DNA from 2 places in the Psychrobacillus sp. INOP01 genome. Region 2 is predicted to be linked to the other one. Evidence: a T-box and tRNA genes for the amino acid it is inferred to sense, from the RefSeq annotation. Region 2 holds a T-box; the other holds one or more tRNA genes.
What was found. The T-box of region 2 lies ahead of ileS (isoleucine--tRNA ligase). A T-box ahead of a tRNA ligase gene usually reads a tRNA of that ligase, here a tRNA-Ile.

Region 1: it has a tRNA-Ile gene. The T-box ahead of ileS (isoleucine--tRNA ligase) is inferred to sense a tRNA for this amino acid. The anticodon was not compared.

The regions. Positions count from the first base shown of each region.
Region 1 covers NZ_CP073315.1:800,889-812,184, reverse strand. Annotated here, with positions in the region: gene KD050_RS04150 (MgtC/SapB family protein) at 1-267, opposite strand, end outside; rRNA gene KD050_RS04145 (16S ribosomal RNA) at 913-2,466, shown strand; rRNA gene KD050_RS04140 (23S ribosomal RNA) at 2,664-5,592, shown strand; rRNA gene rrf (5S ribosomal RNA) at 5,715-5,830, shown strand; tRNA gene KD050_RS04130 (tRNA-Val) at 5,856-5,931, shown strand; tRNA gene KD050_RS04125 (tRNA-Thr) at 5,947-6,022, shown strand; tRNA gene KD050_RS04120 (tRNA-Lys) at 6,029-6,101, shown strand; tRNA gene KD050_RS04115 (tRNA-Leu) at 6,125-6,209, shown strand; tRNA gene KD050_RS04110 (tRNA-Gly) at 6,227-6,301, shown strand; tRNA gene KD050_RS04105 (tRNA-Leu) at 6,317-6,405, shown strand; tRNA gene KD050_RS04100 (tRNA-Arg) at 6,422-6,498, shown strand; tRNA gene KD050_RS04095 (tRNA-Pro) at 6,504-6,580, shown strand; tRNA gene KD050_RS04090 (tRNA-Ala) at 6,593-6,668, shown strand; tRNA gene KD050_RS04085 (tRNA-Met) at 6,694-6,767, shown strand; tRNA gene KD050_RS04080 (tRNA-Ile) at 6,774-6,850, shown strand; tRNA gene KD050_RS04075 (tRNA-Ser) at 6,861-6,953, shown strand; tRNA gene KD050_RS04070 (tRNA-Met) at 7,022-7,096, shown strand; tRNA gene KD050_RS04065 (tRNA-Asp) at 7,100-7,175, shown strand; tRNA gene KD050_RS04060 (tRNA-Phe) at 7,255-7,330, shown strand; tRNA gene KD050_RS04055 (tRNA-Gly) at 7,338-7,411, shown strand; tRNA gene KD050_RS04050 (tRNA-Ile) at 7,417-7,493, shown strand; tRNA gene KD050_RS04045 (tRNA-Asn) at 7,498-7,572, shown strand; tRNA gene KD050_RS04040 (tRNA-Ser) at 7,580-7,670, shown strand; tRNA gene KD050_RS04035 (tRNA-Glu) at 7,677-7,748, shown strand; gene KD050_RS04030 (1,4-dihydroxy-2-naphthoate polyprenyltransferase) at 8,365-9,276, opposite strand; gene KD050_RS04025 (isochorismate synthase) at 9,429-10,790, shown strand; gene menD (2-succinyl-5-enolpyruvyl-6-hydroxy-3-cyclohexene-1-carboxylic-acid synthase) at 10,783-11,296, shown strand, end outside.
Region 2 covers NZ_CP073315.1:3,527,313-3,538,608, forward strand. Annotated here, with positions in the region: gene KD050_RS17225 (cell division protein SepF) at 1-347, shown strand, start outside; gene KD050_RS17230 (YggT family protein) at 366-629, shown strand; gene KD050_RS17235 (YlmH family RNA-binding protein) at 678-1,466, shown strand; gene KD050_RS17240 (DivIVA domain-containing protein) at 1,555-2,064, shown strand; T-box leader at 2,114-2,336, shown strand; gene ileS (isoleucine--tRNA ligase) at 2,484-5,240, shown strand; gene lspA (signal peptidase II) at 6,121-6,597, shown strand; gene KD050_RS17255 (RluA family pseudouridine synthase) at 6,597-7,523, shown strand; gene pyrR (bifunctional pyr operon transcriptional regulator/uracil phosphoribosyltransferase PyrR) at 7,756-8,295, shown strand; gene KD050_RS17265 (solute carrier family 23 protein) at 8,324-9,643, shown strand; gene KD050_RS17270 (hypothetical protein) at 9,667-9,855, shown strand; gene KD050_RS17275 (aspartate carbamoyltransferase catalytic subunit) at 9,912-10,790, shown strand; gene KD050_RS17280 (dihydroorotase) at 10,792-11,296, shown strand, end outside.

The sequences.
Region 1 (11,296 bases), 1.6 Mb from region 2:
AAAACCTATTCCACTCACTATTTGTGCTGCTAAACGCAATGGATCCATCGTAATATTTATAGCGTCATTTGGAGCAGCTTTATAAGCAGCTTCAATGGATATGTAGGTTAGTAGGCAGCTAAATGTAGCAATTACTATACTTGTCTTTAATCCAATCGGTTTCTTTTTTAGTTCCCTTTCTATACCTATTATTAAACTTAATAATGCTGCGAAAATTAATTTAAATATGATTTCAGTATAATCATTAAGGTAGTTTAGCCATTCCATCAAAAATTCCTCCTTCATTTCATTTGCAGTATTGAGGACTTTTATATTTATTATCTTCTATATAATGCCCTCATTCATGGAATAGCATAGTTTGGTAGATTTGTTTCTCTTATTATAAGGATAGAGGTAGGTAAAATAAAGCGCTGTTGTATTCGTTGTTTTAAGATATAAGAGGTTTTCTATTACTCAAACTAATAATTCTCTTGTGCCTTGAATGGATTGATAATTTGATTTACCAAGTTAACAAGGGACCATAAGAATGGATAGATACCTAGTTGGTTATATCGAATAATGTAAATCTATTCTATACAGATACAAGTAATTCAAGAGTTTAGTAGGTATTTTAAGTTTTTTTATAAAAAAGGGTTGCTTTTTATTTCTAAACGTTGTATATTAATACTTGTCCTTCGGAACGAGATACAAACAACTTGAAAAACTTCAAAAAAAATGTTTGACATCAAATCTGAAATAAGTTATACTAATAAAGTCGTCAAAACGACTTGAACAACATGAACATTGAAAACTGAACATGCAAAACGTTAAGACATACAGCTTATCAACTAACTTAGTTAGTTTGATAGCAAAACAATTTTGACATCATTTAATGATGATGCCAGCAAAATAAATGAGCTTTTTAAGTTCTCTATTATGGAGAGTTTGATCCTGGCTCAGGACGAACGCTGGCGGCATGCCTAATACATGCAAGTCGAGCGAATGACGAAGAAGCTTGCTTCTTCTGATTTAGCGGCGGACGGGTGAGTAACACGTGGGCAACCTGCCCTGTAGATTGGGATAACTCCGGGAAACCGGGGCTAATACCGAATAATCCATTTCCTCACATGGGGAGATGTTAAAAGATGGTTTCGGCTGTCACTACAGGATGGGCCCGCGGCGCATTAGCTAGTTGGTGAGGTAACGGCTCACCAAGGCGACGATGCGTAGCCGACCTGAGAGGGTGATCGGCCACACTGGGACTGAGACACGGCCCAGACTCCTACGGGAGGCAGCAGTAGGGAATCTTCCACAATGGACGAAAGTCTGATGGAGCAATGCCGCGTGAGTGAAGAAGGTTTTCGGATCGTAAAACTCTGTTGTGAGGGAAGAACAAGTACGAGAGTAACTGCTCGTACCTTGACGGTACCTCATTAGAAAGCCACGGCTAACTACGTGCCAGCAGCCGCGGTAATACGTAGGTGGCAAGCGTTGTCCGGAATTATTGGGCGTAAAGCGCGCGCAGGCGGTCCTTTAAGTCTGATGTGAAATCCCACGGCTCAACCGTGGAAGGTCATTGGAAACTGGGGGACTTGAGTACAGAAGAGGAAAGCGGAATTCCAAGTGTAGCGGTGAAATGCGTAGAGATTTGGAGGAACACCAGTGGCGAAGGCGGCTTTCTGGTCTGTAACTGACGCTGAGGCGCGAAAGCGTGGGGAGCAAACAGGATTAGATACCCTGGTAGTCCACGCCGTAAACGATGAGTGCTAAGTGTTAGGGGGTTTCCGCCCCTTAGTGCTGCAGCTAACGCATTAAGCACTCCGCCTGGGGAGTACGGTCGCAAGACTGAAACTCAAAGGAATTGACGGGGGCCCGCACAAGCGGTGGAGCATGTGGTTTAATTCGAAGCAACGCGAAGAACCTTACCAGGTCTTGACATCCCGCTGACCGGTCTAGAGATAGGCTTTTCCCTTCGGGGACAGCGGTGACAGGTGGTGCATGGTTGTCGTCAGCTCGTGTCGTGAGATGTTGGGTTAAGTCCCGCAACGAGCGCAACCCTTGATCTTAGTTGCCAGCATTCAGTTGGGCACTCTAAGGTGACTGCCGGTGATAAACCGGAGGAAGGTGGGGATGACGTCAAATCATCATGCCCCTTATGACCTGGGCTACACACGTGCTACAATGGACGGTACAGAGGGTCGCAACCCCGCGAGGGTGAGCAAATCCCATAAAACCGTTCTCAGTTCGGATTGTAGGCTGCAACTCGCCTACATGAAGCCGGAATCGCTAGTAATCGTGGATCAGCATGCCACGGTGAATACGTTCCCGGGCCTTGTACACACCGCCCGTCACACCACGAGAGTTTGTAACACCCGAAGTCGGTGGGGTAACCCTTACGGGAGCCAGCCGCCGAAGGTGGGACAGATGATTGGGGTGAAGTCGTAACAAGGTAGCCGTATCGGAAGGTGCGGCTGGATCACCTCCTTTCTAAGGATAATATCGGAATACAGATCTTTATCTGTATCTTAACGTTTTGCAGTTCAGTTTTGAATGTTCATTTTTATATGAAGATTCGATACTTGTTCTTTGAAAACTGGATAAAACGACATTGAAACAATAAACAACAAGAAATTCAAGTTGTGGTTACTTCGGTAATCATGATGTGTAAGACTTTTTAACTTTTAGGTTAAGTTAATAAGGGCGCACGGTGAATGCCTTGGCACTAGGAGTCGACGAAGGACGGCACTAACACCGATATGCTTCGGGGAGCTGTAAGTGAGCTTTGATCCGGAGATTTCCGAATGGGGAAACCCACTGTTCGTAATGGAGCAGTACATTTGCGTGAATACATAGCGCATCTGAGACACACCCAGGGAACTGAAACATCTAAGTACCTGGAGGAAGAGAAAGAAAAATCGATTCCCTGAGTAGCGGCGAGCGAAACGGGAATAGCCCAAACCAAGAGGCTTGCCTCTTGGGGTTGTAGGACACTCTACATAGAGTTACAAAGGAATGAGTTAGACGAAGCGATCTGGAAAGGTCCGCAGGATAGGGTAAAAGCCCCGTAGTCCAAAATTCATTCTCTCTTGAGTGTATCCTGAGTACGGCGGAACACGTGAAATTCCGTCGGAATCTGGGAGGACCATCTCCCAAGGCTAAATACTACCTAGTGACCGATAGTGAACCAGTACCGTGAGGGAAAGGTGAAAAGCACCCCGGAAGGGGAGTGAAATAGATCCTGAAACCGTGTGCCTACAAGTAGTTAGAGCCCGTTAATGGGTGATAGCGTGCCTTTTGTAGAATGAACCGGCGAGTTACGATTACATGCAAGGTTAAGTTGAGAAGACGGAGCCGCAGCGAAAGCGAGTCTGAATAGGGCGAATGAGTATGTGGTCGTAGACCCGAAACCAGGTGATCTACCCATGTCCAGGATGAAGGTAAGGTAACACTTACTGGAGGTCCGAACCCACGCACGTTGAAAAGTGCGGGGATGAGGTGTGGGTAGCGGAGAAATTCCAATCGAACCTGGAGATAGCTGGTTCTCTCCGAAATAGCTTTAGGGCTAGCCTCAAACGTTAGAATCTTGGAGGTAGAGCACTGTTTGGACTAGGGGCCCATCCCGGGTTACCGAATTCAGACAAACTCCGAATGCCAATGATTTATGTTTGGGAGTCAGACTGCGAGTGATAAGATCCGTAGTCAAGAGGGAAACAGCCCAGACCACCAGCTAAGGTCCCAAAGTATTTGTTAAGTGGAAAAGGATGTGGCGTTGCTTAGACAACCAGGATGTTGGCTTAGAAGCAGCCATCATTTAAAGAGTGCGTAATAGCTCACTGGTCGAGTGACGCTGCGCCGAAAATGTATCGGGGCTAAACAAATCACCGAAGCTGTGGATTGATACCTTTGGTATCAGTGGTAGGAGAGCGTTCTAAGGGCGTTGAAGTCAGACCGGAAGGACTGGTGGAGCGCTTAGAAGTGAGAATGCCGGTATGAGTAGCGAAAGACGGGTGAGAATCCCGTCCACCGTATGACTAAGGTTTCCTGAGGAAGGCTCGTCCGCTCAGGGTTAGTCGGGACCTAAGCCGAGGCCGATAGGCGTAGGCGATGGATAACAGGTTGATATTCCTGTACCACCAAACCACCGTTTGAGTAATGGGGGGACGCAGAAGGATAGGGTAAGCATGCTGTTGGTTATGCATGTCCAAGCAGTAAGGTGTGAATGTAGGCAAATCCGCATTCTGTAACATTGAGCTGTGATGGCGAGGACGTATGTCCGGAGTTCCTGATTTCACACTGCCAAGAAAAGCCTCTAGCGAGGTGATAGGTGCCCGTACCGCAAACCGACACAGGTAGTCGAGGAGAGAATCCTAAGGTGAGCGAGAGAACTCTCGTTAAGGAACTCGGCAAAATGACCCCGTAACTTCGGGAGAAGGGGTGCTCTTTTGGGTGCATAGCCTAGAAGAGCCGCAGTGAATAGGCCCAGGCGACTGTTTAGCAAAAACACAGGTCTCTGCAAAACCGTAAGGTGAAGTATAGGGGCTGACGCCTGCCCGGTGCTGGAAGGTTAAGAGGAGTGCTTAGCGCAAGCGAAGGTGCGAATTGAAGCCCCAGTAAACGGCGGCCGTAACTATAACGGTCCTAAGGTAGCGAAATTCCTTGTCGGGTAAGTTCCGACCCGCACGAAAGGCGTAACGATCTGGGCACTGTCTCAACGAGAGACTCGGTGAAATTATAGTACCTGTGAAGATGCAGGTTACCCGCGACAGGACGGAAAGACCCCGTGGAGCTTTACTATAGCTTGATATTGAATTTTGGTGCAACTTGTACAGGATAGGCAGGAGCCTTAGAGCCCGGAGCGCCAGCTTCGGAGGAGGCGTCGGTGGGATACTGCCCTGGTTGTATTGAAATTCTAACCCATACCCGTAACCCGGGTAGGAGACAGTGTCAGGCGGGTAGTTTGACTGGGGCGGTCGCCTCCTAAAGTGTAACGGAGGCGCCCAAAGGTTCCCTCAGAATGGTTGGAAATCATTCGAAGAGTGTAAAGGCAGAAGGGAGCTTGACTGCGAGACCTACAAGTCGAGCAGGGTCGAAAGACGGGCTTAGTGATCCGGTGGTTCCGCATGGAAGGGCCATCGCTCAACGGATAAAAGCTACCCCGGGGATAACAGGCTTATCTCCCCCAAGAGTCCACATCGACGGGGAGGTTTGGCACCTCGATGTCGGCTCATCGCATCCTGGGGCTGTAGTCGGTCCCAAGGGTTGGGCTGTTCGCCCATTAAAGCGGTACGCGAGCTGGGTTCAGAACGTCGTGAGACAGTTCGGTCCCTATCCGTCGTGGGCGTAGGAAATTTGAGAGGAGCTGTCCTTAGTACGAGAGGACCGGGATGGACACACCGCTGGTGTACCAGTTGTTCTGCCAAGAGCATCGCTGGGTAGCTATGTGTGGACGGGATAAGTGCTGAAAGCATCTAAGCACGAAGCCCCCCTCAAGATGAGATTTCCCATTACGCAAGTAAGTAAGATCCCTCAAAGACGATGAGGTAGATAGGTTCGGGGTGGAAGCGTGGCGACACGTGCAGCTGACGAATACTAATCGATCGAGGACTTAACCAAATTTGTTTAACGTAACAATGTCGTTTATCCAGTTTTGAAAGAATAAAAATTTTTATTAAATAACTCTTGTAATATTCTACAGAGTTGTTATAATAAAACTTGTCTTTCATTAATTATTCAGGTCTAGTGATGATGGCAAAGAGGTCACACCCGTTCCCATACCGAACACGGAAGTTAAGCTCTTTTGCGCCGATGGTAGTTGGGGGTTTCCCCCTGTGAGAGTAGGACGTCGCTGGGCTTGCAATAAATACATAAATTACCCAGGAGGATTAGCTCAGCTGGGAGAGCATCTGCCTTACAAGCAGAGGGTCGGCGGTTCGAGCCCGTCATCCTCCACCATAATACTTTACTCCTGCCGGAGTAGCTCAACTGGTAGAGCAACTGACTTGTAATCAGTAGGTTGAGGGTTCAAGTCCTTTCTCCGGCACCATTTTCCGAGCCATTAGCTCAGTTGGTAGAGCATCTGACTTTTAATCAGAGGGTCGTAGGTTCGAATCCTACATGGCTCATCACTTTATAGTGAATTATGTAGGCGGGTGTGGCGGAACTGGCAGACGCACTAGACTTAGGATCTAGCGCCGCAAGGCGTGGGGGTTCGACTCCCTTCACCCGCACCATTTAATTTAATGACCGAGCGGAAGTAGTTCAGTGGTAGAACACCACCTTGCCAAGGTGGGGGTCGCGAGTTCGAACCTCGTCTTCCGCTCCAAAGATTCACTAAAGTGCCGGGGTGGCGGAACTGGCAGACGCACAGGACTTAAAATCCTGCGGTAGGTGACTACCGTACCGGTTCGATTCCGGTCCTCGGCACCACTTTTATGAAACATATGCGCTCGTAGCTCAATTGGATAGAGCACTTGACTACGAATCAAGAGGTTGCAGGTTCGAGTCCTGCCGAGCGCACCATATAACGGGAAGTAGCTCAGCTTGGTAGAGCACTTGGTTTGGGACCAAGGGGTCGCAGGTTCGAATCCTGTCTTCCCGACCAGTTATTATTTTTGGGGCCTTAGCTCAGCTGGGAGAGCGCCTGCCTTGCACGCAGGAGGTCAGCGGTTCGATCCCGCTAGGCTCCACCATTTATAAAAATTTTGAAATAATCTTGGCGGTGTAGCTCAGCTGGCTAGAGCACTCGGTTCATACCCGAAAGGTCGTGGGTTCGACTCCCTCTGCCGCCATCTTAAGGACCTTTAGCTCAGTTGGTTAGAGCAGACGGCTCATAACCGTCCGGTCGCAGGTTCGAGTCCTGCAAGGTCCACCAACAATATCTTGGAGGAATACCCAAGTCTGGCTGAAGGGATCGGTCTTGAAAACCGACAGGCGGGTCATACCGCGCGGGGGTTCGAATCCCTCTTCCTCCTCCATTTTCATCTTATTGTTTGTGGAAGTAATAATTTTTCCTTAAGTATATTAACAAAAAGTATTTTATTGTCGCGGGGTGGAGCAGTGGTAGCTCGTCGGGCTCATAACCCGAAGGTCGCAGGTTCAAATCCTGTCCCCGCAACCAAATGGTCCCGTGGTGTAGCGGTTAACATGCCTGCCTGTCACGCAGGAGATCGCCGGTTCGATCCCGGTCGGGACCGCCATTTATTTATATAAGATTTAAACCTTATACATATTAATTAGAGATTTAGAATAAGCCAAAAGCTTAGTATAAATCCAAGAGGCTCAGTAGCTCAGTCGGTAGAGCAAAGGACTGAAAATCCTTGTGTCGGCGGTTCGATTCCGTCCTGAGCCACCATAGTAATGCGGGTGTAGTTTAGTGGTAAAACCTCAGCCTTCCAAGCTGATGATGAGAGTTCGATTCTCTTCACCCGCTCCAATAATGGGCCTATAGCTCAGCTGGTTAGAGCGCACGCCTGATAAGCGTGAGGTCGATGGTTCGAGTCCATTTAGGCCCACCATTATTCCGAAGTAGCTCAGTGGTAGAGCAATCGACTGTTAATCGATTGGTCGTAGGTTCGAGTCCTACCTTCGGAGCCATATATATGGGGAAGTACTCAAGTGGCTGAAGAGGCGCCCCTGCTAAGGGTGTAGGTCGGGCAACCGGCGCGAGGGTTCAAATCCCTCCTTCTCCGCCATATATAGGCCCCTTGGTCAAGCGGTTAAGACACCGCCCTTTCACGGCGGTAACACGGGTTCGAATCCCGTAGGGGTCATACTCAAAAAAGGTAACCATTCATTGGTTACCTTTTTTTATATTTGCATTTCATTACTATTAACTTTTTCTGCTGTTATACATAGGCACTTACACTTTCCTAGAAAAATAAGAAAGTATATGGAATATCATGCTACTAACCGATTGTTGGTAATACTTTAAAGAATTAAACGATACCGTTGATTTCCGTTTAGGTAAAGGTGAGACCGAAATTGTATCATCGGAGGCCCGCACGATGCGGGTAAGGCAGTCGTAGCGATACGATGTCGCGTACTTAGACTGTCATCCTCATTAAAAGGTAGGAATGAGTTTTTCCCTTCTTCCCAAAAGCTGTACTAACCTAGTTCCTAAAGTTGAAGGAGGGCAACGGACAGATAAACGCTATAAAATTACCGAAAAAAGAAATGCTGGTTGTGACGGTAGCCACGACCAGCATCTCTAAAAAATCAGTCGGTATTAATATAGTAACAAGTCTGGCCAAGGCCCTCCGAAAACCAGGGCACTTCCACTTTCTAAGTAAAATATGTGATGTAGACAGAAAACTAGTTTTGCGTACATTGTATAAACAAAAACAGATGAGAAGGTAAATAACTTCTCATCTGTTTTTGTTTAAACTGTTATAGATAATAGCCAATCAGTAAACCAATGCCTAATAGAAATACAAAAATCGTATTTGTGAGTGCGGTGTCTTTCATAGCTGGTGCTACTTGAACTGGATTTTCTGTTTGTTTAAACAATTTTATAGCATGTATTGGTTTTTTCAGACTTAATAAAACCAATAAACTCCACGGAGTGATTACTTGCAAAACTACTAGACCAATAATCCAAAGATAAGATAAAACAAAATAAGAAGCTAAAATGGTAATGGCGTTTTTCCGACCTACTAATATAGCCATCGTTTTTCGGCCACCTGCAGTGTCTTCTACTAAATCGCGAATATTATTAGAAAGCATTATCGCAGCAACAAGAAGGGCACTTGGTACAGATAATAAAACTGCAAATAATGGTACTGAACCTACTTGAATATAAACAGCAATTAAAACAATAAGCATCCCCATGAACAATCCACTAAATAGTTCTCCAAAGGGAGTACTAGAAATAGGATAGGGACCACCTGTGTAGAAATATCCCACTGCCATAGAAACTGCACCGACTACTAACAATAGCCAAGAGCTTTCATAACAAATATAGATTCCTAATACGGCTGCTATTAAATATAGTAATAGAGCTAATTGCATAACAGTTTTGGGTTTTACACCATTACGGACAATTGCTCCACCGATTCCTACCGATTCCTCGCTATCGAGACCTCGTACAAAATCATAATATTCGTTAAACATATTTGTAGCAGCTTGTATCAATAGACAAGCTAATAACATAGCGATAAATAATAGCCAGTCAATCTTTGCCTCGTATAGGGCAATCATTGTGCCAAGAAAAACTGGTGCAAATGAGGCAGTTAGGGTATGTGGTCTTGTTAATTTCCACCAAACGCGCCACCCTTTGTCTGCTTGAAATTCGTGTGACATAATTTTTCTCTCCTTTAAAAGAATCCAATCTCAATTTTAGCATAAACTTATGACTAAATGTGTGCTGAAATGTGTAGAAAGTTGTATGATTAAGGGTAGAGTAAATTAATCAACCTAGATGTAAGAGTAGTTACTAAACGGAGGTCATATTTATGCCGAAAACCACCGGTGCCATTAATACAGAATACCGTTTTTATACGGAAACAATAGAAGTATCAAGATTATCCGCACAAGCCTTTTTTGAGGCAGGGGACGAATTATATAAAGGGAAACGTTATTTTTGGCAAAACAAAGAGAAAACGTTAACTTTAGTAGGATTGGGACATGCCTATACTATTACAAATAATTTAGAAGATGATAGATACAAGGATATTGATATGAAATGGAAGGAACTATGCCAGTCATCATTAAAGGAAAAAGCAGATGTATCTCCTATTCTTTTTGGTGGATTTGCGTTTGATCCGAAAAACAAGATCCCATCGGAATGGGATACATTTCCGTCTGCATTCTTTGTCGTATCTACTTTTCAGTTAGTTATTCGACATGATCAAGCATTTGTTAATATTCACTATATTACGGATGAAGCGAAGAGCATGGAAACTTTTGAACAGCTACGTATAGAAAGAGACACGTTAATACACACTGCTCAAGTAAAAGAGTTAAAGGTACATGCCAAACCGACCCTAATCAAACGAGAAGATCGCTTGAAGGATGAATATTTGCATGCAGTGGAGGATGTAACAAAAAGAATAAGAGAAGATGAAGTACAAAAGGTAGTAATTGCAAGATCACTAAAACTAACATTTGACGATACTTTCTCTCCAGCTACTGCAATATATAATGCTTCAATGGAGCAACCAGAAAGTTATTTGTTTGGTTTAGAGAATGATGAGAAAATCTTTTTTGGTGCAACACCAGAGCGATTAGTAAAAGTGGAAAATGATAAAGCACAATCTGCTGGACTAGCGGGTTCCATAAGACGAGGAAAAAATTCTCTCGAGGACAGAGAGCTAGGAGATTCGTTATTGTCAGATTCCAAAAATTTAGGTGAGCATAAATATGTAGTTGAAATGATTAAGAAAGTATTTATGCAATATTGTGAGGATATTAAAATACCCACTAGACCAAAGCTTATGAAAATCAGAGATATACAGCATCTATATTCTCCAATAGAAGGGAATCTTAAAAAGGATTCTTCGCTATTCGAGCTAGTACAGGCTTTACACCCAACTCCCGCATTAGGGGGAGAGCCTCGTCAGGATGCGATTAAGATTATTCGTGAGTCTGAACAGATGAACCGTGGATATTATGCTGCACCTATTGGCTGGATAAATGCTGAAGGAGACGGTGAGTTCGCTGTTGGGATACGTTCCGCTTTAGTTGAAAATGAACATGCCTATTTATATGCTGGTGGCGGAATTGTTGCCGAATCATCATCTTTAGATGAATTTGAAGAAACACGAGTGAAGTTCCGTCCAATGCTTAGAACGCTTGGAGGAAATATGAATGACTAACATCGAGTATTTAACATCTTATGTAAATCACTTTGTAGAAACGATTAAACAGGCAGGGGTTCAGGATATTGTTTTGTGTCCCGGTTCAAGGTCTACTCCGCTTGCGTATGCATTTGCCAAAAGTGAGGGTTTTCAATTTTATCGTCAAATAGATGAGCGTTCTGCTGGTTATTTTGCGCTAGGGATTGCAAAAGCAAAAAAAAATCCTGTTGTACTTTTATGTACTTCTGGGACTGCGGCGGCAAATTTCTTTCCCGCTATCGTTGAAGCATACTACGCTCGTGTACCTTTATTGGTCGTTACAGCTGATCGACCTCATGAACTAAGAGAAGTAGGAGCACCTCAAGCAATTGATCAACTTCATTTATACGGGAAGCACGTGAAGTGGACAGTTGACTTTCCCTTACCTGAAAAAGATGAAGCAAATTTGGCCTTCGTGGAGCGTCATATCCAACGTTCCGTGTCTATGTCGAGAGCTTTTCCGATGGGACCTGTTCATATTAATG
Region 2 (11,296 bases):
CACCTAAAGAACGTAAATTCAATACAATTCCTAAGGATATGAACACTTCTAATCTTGTTAGTATTCAAAACGTACAAAAGTCATCCAAGGTGATATTGATAGAGCCACGAGTGTATGCAGAAGCACAAGATATATCGGAGCACTTAAAAAGTAAAAAAGCTGTAATTGTAAATCTGCAACGTATAGATAAGGAGCAAGGAATTCGAATTATCGACTTTTTAAGTGGAACAGTGTACGCTTTAGGTGGAGACATACAAAGAATAGGTACGGATATATTCCTTTGTGCACCAGATTCTGTAGAAGTTGATGGTGCTATATCGGATTATTATTATAACGACCTAGATTAACAGAGGAGTAATTAACTTATGGGATTAGTTTTATATTTATTAAGTTTGGGTGTTCGGATTTATACGTATGCATTAATAGGGTATATTTTAATGTCATGGGTACCGAGCATTCAACAATCAAGCTTCGGGAAGTTTTTAGGAAGAATATGTGAACCTTATTTAGAACCGTTTAGAAAGATTATTCCTCCACTAGGTATGATTGACATCTCACCAATCGTGGCGATTTTTGTATTAAACCTAGCAATGACGGGTATATATTATATAGCTAATATAGTTGTCTAACCTCACTTCTGTGGGGTTTTTTACTATAGTTGAAAGGGAAATATTACAATGGAAAATGTATTGCAACATTTTAGAAAAGAAGAACAGCCTTTTATTGAACAGGTTGTGAGTATGATGAGGGAGGTAGAGGACCGATATGCTCCTAAGTTGACGGATTTTCTAGATCCAAGGCAGCAATTTATCGTCGATTCGATCCGTCGGCAATATGGAGATATTGAATCTAGTGCTAAAGGTGCCCTAGAAGATGCGGAGAGAAGAAGAGTTCTGCTGTTTCCTTCTTACTATACTCCTTCAGATAACGATTACTCAATGAAGGTAGTAGAAGTCCATTATCCTACTAAATTCGTAACGTTAAAGCACAAGGATGTTCTTGGTTCGATGATGTCACTTGGAATTGATCGTAGTAAATTTGGAGATATACGAGTACAGGATGGTGCCATTCAATTCGTTGTTGCCTTTGAGGTATTGGATTATGTTCGAGCTAACTTTACATCCATTGGGAAAGTGAAAGTTCATCTGGCAGAAATAGTTAATCCAATCGATTATTTTGCACAACAGGAGGAATGGATAACTGAGACTTTAACGGTTAGTTCCCTGCGATTAGACACGGTGATTGCCTCGGTTTTTAATATTTCTCGTCAAAAATCAGCGTCCCTAATTCAAAGTGGAAAGGTCAAAGTGAACTGGTCAGAAAAGGATCAGGTATCTCTTGAGTTACAAGAATTAGATTTACTTTCTATAAGAGGACATGGAAGAGTAAAATTAATAATGATTGAAGGAAGAACAAAGAAAGATAAAATTCGACTACAAATAGGTAGGTTAGAACTAAAAAGTTAATTTTTATAAGAATATTTCAAATATAGATGTATTCACCTTCTTAGAAATGTATAATGGTAGAAAGAATAGTAGTAAAGGAGATGTTAAAATGCCACTAACACCACTTGATATACATAACAAGGAATTTGGTAAAGGATTTAGAGGATACAATGAAGACGAAGTAAATGAATTCCTTGATCAAATAATGAAAGACCTTGAAATTTTGATGAAAGAAAAAAAGGAATTAGAAACCAAGCTTAAAACTTCAAGCGAAAAGGTTGGTCATTTTACTTCGATTGAAGAAACACTACATAAGTCAATTGTCGTTGCTCAAGAGGCAGCAGAAGAGGTCCGTCGAAATTCACAAAAAGAAGCTAAGCTGATTGTGAAAGAGGCAGAGAAAAATGCTGACCGAATTGTCAATGAAGCTCTAACAAAAGCTAGAAGGATTGCATTGGAAATCGAGGACTTGAAAAAACAATCAAAAGTTTTCAGAAATCGTTTTAAAATGTTAGTCGAAGCCCAATTAGACTTGATCAATACAGATGACTGGAATCATTTAATGGAATATGATGTGGATACAGAAGCGATTGATCGTATTTCAGTTCCAGAAGATTAACTTTTCTTGACTCATAGCTATACTTTACCTATAATAATTTCATATCATATAATATGCGTAGAAAAAGACGCCTAAATTTGTTTTCGATAAAGCGACTTGAGGGTGGTGAGAGCTCAGGAAGAGAAACTAATTTAGGATATCACTTTGGAGCAAGGGCACTGAACTTTTAGTAAGTGTCTTCGGTTAATGCCCCGTTATGGCATTCTAAGCGGCGATTTTTAAATAAAATCGCAAGTAGGGTGGTACCGCGAGCATAACTCCTCGTCCCTTTTTGGGATGTGGAGTTTTTTTGTTTTCGGCACTGCTTATCCTGGTTTAACAGGCTCTAAAATAGGTGGGGGATAAACATCTGTAAATCCTCTATATGGAAGTTTCACTTTATGAAGTACTCATGCTTTTATTAATCAGGAGGTAATTAGATGGAATACAAAAACACGTTATTAATGCCAAAGACTGATTTCCCAATGCGCGGAAATTTACCTGTGAAAGAATTAGAAATTCAAGAAAAATGGGCAGAGCAGGATATTTATAAAAAAGTACAGGATCATACAAAAGGTAGACCATTTTTTGTATTGCATGATGGACCACCATATGCGAACGGCGATCTTCATATGGGTCACGCATTAAACAAAGTATTAAAAGATATGATTGTCCGTCACAAGTCTATGGCAGGTTTTCATGCGCCTTACGTTCCAGGCTGGGATACACATGGTCTTCCAATCGAGCAAGCGCTAACGAATAAAGGCGTAAAACGTAAGGAAATGTCTCTTGCTGAGTTTAGAAAGCTTTGTGAAGAATATGCATATCAACAAATTGATAATCAACGCTCACAATTCAAACGTCTAGGTGTTCGTGGTGACTGGGACAATCCGTATGTTACATTGACTCCCGCATTTGAATCACGCCAAATCGAAGTATTCGGTGCTATGGCTAAAAAAGGATATATTTATAAAGGATTAAAGCCAGTTTACTGGTCACCATCAAGTGAATCGGCATTGGCTGAGGCTGAAATTGAATACCAAGATAAAAAATCACCATCTATTTATGTTAGTTTTGAGGTGACTGAGGGTAAAGGCGTGCTTGAAGAAGGAACGAAATTTATCATTTGGACTACAACACCTTGGACAATTCCTGCAAACCTAGCTATTTCTCTACATCCTAAAGTGGAGTATGCTGTTGTTAATACAAAAGGTTCTAATTTTGTTGTTGCATTAGATTTAGTAAAATCTGTAGCGGAAGAATTAGGCTGGGAAGAATATACAGTAGAACGCACGCTAGAAGGGAAGGAAATGGACCGCCTAGTTGCAAAGCATCCATTATACGATCGTGATTCTCTTATCATTTTAGGAGAGCATGTAACAACTGAGTCTGGTACTGGATGTGTCCATACTGCTCCTGGCCATGGGGAGGATGACTTTTACGTAGGTAAAGCTTACGGATTAGATGTTCTTTGTCCTGTTGATGACCGTGGTGTAATGACTGCTGAAGCACCTGGTTTTGAAGGGTTATTTTATGACACAGCTAACAAAGCAATTACAGAAGCGTTAGAGGCTGCAGGTGCACTTGAAAAACTTACATTCTTTACACATTCATATCCGCATGACTGGCGTACGAAAAAACCTGTTATTTATCGTGCTACAGCACAATGGTTTGCTTCTATCGAGGCGTTTAGAGATGAATTACTACAAGCAATTCGAGATACAAAATTCACTCCAGCATGGGGAGAGACTCGTCTATTTAACATGATTCGTGATCGTGGAGACTGGTGTATTTCTCGCCAACGTGTATGGGGAGTTCCGATTCCAGTGTTTTATGGGGAAGATGGAGAACCGATTTTGACAGAAGAGACAATTTCACATGTTTCTAAATTATTCCGTGAGCACGGTTCAAATATTTGGTTTGAAAAAGAAGCGAAGGAATTACTACCAGAAGGATTTACACATATTGGAAGCCCGAACGGTATCTTTACAAAAGAAACAGATATCATGGACGTTTGGTTTGATTCGGGTTCATCTCATCAAGGTGTTCTAGAAGAACGTGATGATTTAGTATTTCCAGCTGACTTATACCTAGAGGGGTCCGATCAGTATCGTGGTTGGTTTAACTCTTCTTTAATAACTAGTACGGCTATGTTTGGTCACGCACCTTATAAAGGTTTGTTAAGCCATGGTTTCACATTAGATGGAAATGGTCGTAAAATGAGTAAATCATTAGGGAATGTAATTGTTCCTTCTAAAGTGATAAATCAGTTAGGTGCAGATATTGTACGTCTATGGGTAGCTTCAGTTGATTATACAGCTGATGTACGTGTTTCTGATGCGATCTTCAAACAAGTTTCCGAAGTTTATCGTAAAATCCGTAACACATTCCGATTCTTACATGGTAATATCAGTGATTTCCATCCTGTTAATAACCGTGTGGAATTTAAAGATCTTCGTGAAGTAGATCAATATATGTACATGAAGCTTCAAGAAGTTATTACTAGTGTAAACGCTGCATATGATCGCTATGATTTTGCAAGTGTATACCATACAGTAAATAACTTTGTATCAAGTGAACTAAGTTCATTCTATTTAGATATTGCAAAAGATGTTGTGTATATTTATGGTGAAGACCATCCAGATCGTCGTGCTATGCAAACAGTTATGTACGATACATTATTAGCGTTATTAAAATTAGTAACACCTATCCTGCCTCATACAACAGATGAGCTTTGGGCTTATTTAGAGCATGAAACAGCTGAAAGTATTCAATTAACGGATATGCCAGAAGCAGTAGATTATCCAGAATTCAAAGAACTAGCGGCTAAGTGGGAAAAAATCATGGAATTACGTGATGATGTATTAAAAGCATTAGAAGAAGCACGTAATGCAAAAACGATCGGTAAATCATTAGAAGCAAAAGTGGCTTTATATGTAAACGATGACTATAAAGCATTATTTGAAACGAATGCTATTGACTTAGCTCAATTGTTCATCGTTTCTAAGTTTGAATTAGGCGGTGTTCCATCCGAAGCACCTGCAAACAGCTTGGCATTAGAGCATGCTTCTGTTGTAGTAGAAAAAGCAGACGGTGAAAAATGTGAGCGTTGCTGGACAATTTCCGAAACAGTTGGAACAAGCGAAGCACATCCTACCCTATGTGCACGTTGCGCAGAAGTTGTAGTGACATTGTAAATAAGTATAGAAAATGTGATCCTACTTCTAGTTGGATCACATTTTTTTGGTCTGGGATAAGGATTATAGATATTGGTGAAAAATTGAAGATGATGATTTCCGTTTCAGGCGAACGCTTTCCGTGGGCGTTGCCTCAGCCTCCTCGCTTCACTGCGGGGTCTTCGACTAACGCTTATCCCACTGGAGTCGTCGCCTTGCACTCCACTCAATCGGATAAGTAGTACTCAAGTAAGAAGATTAAACAAAAGCTTATGGCTAAAGCAAAATAAGTTTGCAAAGTAAATGAAGGTTAAGATCAAAATCTCATTTAATAATTTCTGTGATTCAAAATTGCATTTCAAAAAATGCTGAATTTTGTTTCTTGAAATTCAAATTAAATGCACACGAATTCCTATTTTTCAATTCTTAACTCTTTTAATTGCTTTCAATAGGCTTTTACTTTCTAACAATGGAAATATCCCTGCAATCGATTAAGTTTACTTTACGAAGCGGTTCAATAATAAAATCACTTAGTTCCTCCATCCACAAAGATAGTGTAAGAATACTTAATAGCATAATTACCTTACAAAACTCTACCAAATTCATTTGCTCGAGCAGTAAACTTTGCCAAAACTTTATTTAGAGTACAGCTCATAATTTTGATTGGTGTGTAGAGCGGCGATTCCAGTTGGATGAGTGAGACAGATGAAACATCACAAGGTACCCGCAGGGGCGGTGATGGTTCATCGCTCACCCCACGGAAAGCGTCCGCTCGAAACGGCAATCATTAGTATTTCTGAAATCTCATACCTGTCTCTTTTACGGATGGTGAGGTCTGTGTTAAACTAAGTGGAGAGTGTCCAATTTTGCTGAAAAGAATTTGTTATGTGGGGGAAATAATGTGTGGAAATTTTATGGACTGGCAGCTTTTGTCATTGCGTTAGATCAATGGACAAAATGGCTAGTCGTTAAAAATATGATGCTTGGTGAACGAATTATTATGTGGGACCCTTACCTAGCGCTACTTTCTCATAGAAATAGAGGAGCAGCCTGGGGCATTCTACAAGGAAAAATAGGATTCTTTACCATAGTTACTATCATCGTCATCATTGGAATTATCTATTATTTTCATAAAGAAGCAAAAGGAAAGCCAGTGTTTCAAGCTGGTTTGATGATGCTACTTGGAGGAGCAATAGGAAACTTTATTGACCGACTTTGGAGAGGCGAAGTAGTAGATTTCGTCGATGTTTTAATACCTATTATCAATTATGATTTCCCTATTTTTAACGTGGCGGATGCTGCACTAACTATTGGTGTTGTAATTATAATATTATTCGTATTTCAGGAAGAACGAGCTGAAAAGAAAAAGGTGAAGTAATGGAAGATTTAACATTTATCATTGAAAATGAACAAGCAAAAGAGCGTATAGATAAAGCAATAGCATCTTTTGAGTCAGATTGGTCCCGTACACAAATCCAAAATTTTATAAAAGATGGCTTTGTTACAGTGAACAATGAACCGGCCAAAACAAGCTATAAAGTGAAAGCAGGAGATGTTATTGTCGTTACACCTCCAGACGCTGTACCACTCGATATTGTTGCTGAGAATTTGAACTTAGAAATCATCTATGAGGATGAGGATGTAGTGGTTGTCTATAAACCCCGCGGAATGGTTGTGCATCCTGCACCAGGGCATACTACTGGAACGCTAGTTAATGGTCTGATGTATCAGATTAAAGATTTATCTGGTATTAATGGGGTTATGCGTCCAGGGATTGTGCATCGTATAGATAAAGATACGACAGGTCTTTTGATGGTAGCTAAAAATGACGTAGCGCATGTCTCGTTAGTTGATCAACTTGTAAAGAAAACAGTCACTCGTAAATACACTGCACTTGTGCACGGTCGTATTGCTCACGATAAAGGGACAATTGATGCTCCTATTGCTCGTGATAAAAAAGAAAGACAAAGTATGGCAGTAGTGGATAATGGTAAACATGCTGTAACACATTTCCGTGTCATAGAAAGATTTGATAAATTTTCATTAGTTGAGTGCCAATTAGAAACCGGGCGTACGCATCAAATTCGTGTGCATATGAAATATATTGGTTACCCACTAGCTGGAGATCCAAAATATGGTCCGAAAAAAACGATTAGTTTTGACGGACAAGTTTTACATGCGGGATTATTAGGTTTTATTCACCCCAAAACGGGAGAATACTTAGAGTTCTCTTACCCACTTCCAGAGGATTTCACTAATTTAATACAAGATTTAAAAACTCAATCATTGATTAATGAGGAATAGTATATTATACTAAGAAAAACGCAAGCATCTATACTGCTGCGATAGTCATTTTAAAATTATATAGCTTCACCTTTAATAACAGTCCAGAGAGGCTGAGAAGGTATATGTGAACGTGACTCACTATCAATCTGCGGATTTATAGGAATCACTCTACTTTATTACGCATTTATAACCTTCTGGGCTCTCGAGCCTTAGAAGGTTTTTTATTTTGTTCAAAGGAGATGAAAAGTTGATGGGAGAAAAAGCAAATATTCTTGATGAGCAAGCGATTAATCGAGCACTGACAAGAATTGCACATGAAATTATTGAACGTAACAAAGGGATTGAAGAGTGTATTCTAGTAGGCATTAAAACTCGTGGAGCATTTTTAGCAAAACGTCTGGCAGATAGAATTGAACGTATTGAGGGGAAGCCGATAAAAACAGGAGAGCTTGATATTACGTTGTATAGAGATGACCTATCTTTAAAGAATGGTACAGAAGAGCCATTAGTACAACAAGTTGATATAACACATGATGTAAAGGATAAAAAAGTTATCCTCGTGGATGATGTGTTATATACCGGACGAACTGTCCGAGCGGCAATGGATGCAGTTATGGATTTAGGAAGACCATCTCAAATTCAGCTAGCAGTTTTAATCGATAGAGGGCACCGCGAGCTACCAATTCGAGCAGATTATGTAGGAAAAAATATACCAACCTCTAGCAGTGAAAGAATCGTAGTAAAAGTTACGGAAACAGATGAAGTAGATGCAGTAACCATTTACGAATAAAAATCTATTTAAAAGGTAGGAAAAGTTCATGTCAAACGCCGTTTTAGATGTAAATGATAAGCCATCAGGTGGACAACTCATCACCTTAAGTTTTCAACATATGTTTGCAATGTTCGGATCGACTATATTAGTACCGCAGCTTGTAGGTTTGAGTCCTGCAATTGCATTGTTAACAAGCGGAATTGCAACAATAATCTTCTTACTCGTAACTAAATTTCAAGTGCCAGCATATTTAGGGTCGTCGTTCGCATTCATCGCACCAATAATTATCGCAGTAAATGGATTAGATGAATCTGGACAAGCTATAAATCCAGGCAATGCAATGATCGGTGCCGTTTTCGTTGGATTGGTTTATGGCATTGTGTCCCTTATAATTTGGAAAAGCGGGTATAAATGGATTATGAAGCTTTTACCAGCAATCGTTGTTGGACCAGTTATCATGGTTATTGGTCTAGGATTATCTGGTGTTGCAGTCGATATGGCGATGAATATTACAAATGCAGATACAGGCTTAAAAGAATATAGCTTCCTGCATTTCTCCGCAGCTTTAGTTACTTTGTTTACAGCGATAATCTGTACGGTATACTTCAAAAATATTATTAGTACAATGCCAATCTTAGTTGGATTAGTGGTAGGTTACATATATTCTATCGCCATTGGAATTGTTGACTTTACCCCGATAAAAGAAGCAAAAATATTCGCTTTACCTGACTTTTTAATACCTGGAGTACATTATGATTTTGTTATAACTTCTAATATTTTGCTAGTGATGGTTCCAATTGTCATCGTAACTATCTCCGAACATATTGGGCATCAGCTCGTACTTGGAAAAGTTGTAGAAAGAGATTATATAAAAGAACCTGGACTACATAGATCTTTACTGGGTGATGGTTTAGGGACCTTAGTAAGTGCATTTATCGGTGGTCCACCTAAAACGACTTACGGTGAAAATATTGGAGTTTTAGCAATAACTCGTATATACAGTGTTTATGTCATTTTAGGTGCAGCTGTAGTGGCTATCCTGCTTTCATTCTTTGGAAAAGCAATGGCAGTCATTTCTACGATACCAACAGCAGTTCTAGGTGGTGTATCCATCCTATTATTTGGGATAATCGCAGCAAGTGGGTTACGCATGTTAGTAGATGCAAAAGTAGATTTCGGCAATAGTCGTAATTTAGTCATTGCTTCTGTAATCCTAGTAATAGGAATCGGAGGGGCAAAGTTCATCGTTACAGAGGCCCTTAGCATAGAGGGTATGGCTTTAGCGGCAATTATCGGGGTTATACTAAATCTCATCCTACCTGGAAGAAAAAAAGCAGAAAGCACAGATTTACATCAAACTGAATAATAGACCTTTTAAGAAGTTGAACAGTGAGTCAGCAAAAGGTTCGAATAGCAAGTTGGGACATGCAACATGATCCTGCTACTTGTCTATGCAAAAACGAACCTTCTCGAGACTTTTTCGAGGAGGTTTTAAATTTTGTAGAAAGTAGTTTACTAAATAAGCCTCCTGCGGATGTCACAGACTTTTTAGAGGAATTTATCGAGCTGGCTCGATAAAAGTCTGGATGCAAATACACTAAGGCGTATTTGATGATAAAGAAAGGTGGATATTCATGAAAAATTTAGTATCAATGAAAGACTTATCGGTAGATCAAATACATGCGATATTAAAGCAAGCGCAAGCGTTTCGTGATGGTACCACCTCTACACTAACAAATAAATACACAGTTTCGAACCTCTTTTTTGAGCCTAGCACACGAACTAAGATGAGCTTTGAAATGGCTGAAAGAAAACTAAATTTAGAAGTCCTTCCTTTCGAAGCTGGCTTCTCTAGTACATTAAAAGGTGAAACACTTTATGACACAGTAAAAGTTCTAGAATCCATTGGCCTGGATTTATTAGTAATTAGGCATGAGCAAAATAATTATTTTGAAGAGTTAGTTGGAAAAGTTAAACCTGCGATTATCAACGGTGGCGACGGTACAGGAAATCATCCAACGCAAAGCCTTCTAGATATTTATACAATTTGGCAAGAATTTGGTACTTTACAAGATAAGGTAATTACGATTGTAGGAGATATCACCCATAGCCGTGTAGCAAGATCTAATGCAGATGCACTTACAAGATTAGGTGCACAAGTTCGGTTTGTTTGTCCACCCGAATGGCAAGGTGAGTTCAAAGCGTTTGCTGAATTCGATGAGGTAATAGAAGATAGTGATGTTCTCATGATGCTTCGTGTTCAGCACGAAAGACATGATGGGAAGACGACATTTTCTAAAGAGCAATATCATCAATTATTTGGTCTAACAATTGAGCGAGAGCGGAAAATGAAAGAACATGCAATTATCATGCATCCTGCCCCTTTCAATAGAGGTGTGGAAATAGCTAGTGAATTAGTAGAATGTGAACGGTCAAGGATTTTTAAGCAAATGGAAAATGGTGTTTATGTTCGCATGGCTGTCATTGAAATGATTTTGAGAGGGAGAGAATAACATGACAAAAATTATTCAAAACGTTCAAATAGTTAACAATGAAGGGGAATTAGAGTCGGCTGCTGTTTTAGTTCAAGAAGGCAGAATTGCAGCAATCGGAGCGAATGTTACATCAAATGATGCACAACAAATAGATGGGAAAGGACTTTTGCTTTCTGCAGGTTTCATCGATGTGCATGTACACTTACGTGAACCAGGTGGAGAGCATAAAGAAACGATTCAAACAGGAACAAAAGCTGCAGCAAAAGGTGGTTATACAACCATTTGTGCTATGCCGAATACAAGACCAGTACCTGACACTGTAGAAAATTTCTCACATGTTCTAGATTTAGTAGAGAAAAATGCACTTGTTCGTGTCCTACCTTATGGTTCTATTACAATCCGACAAGCGGGTAAAGAAAGAACAGATATCGAAGCATTGAAAAATCTTGGAGCTTTTGCTTTAACAGATGACGGTGTTGGTGTCCAAGAGGCTGGGACAATGCTAGAAGCAATGGAGGAAGCAG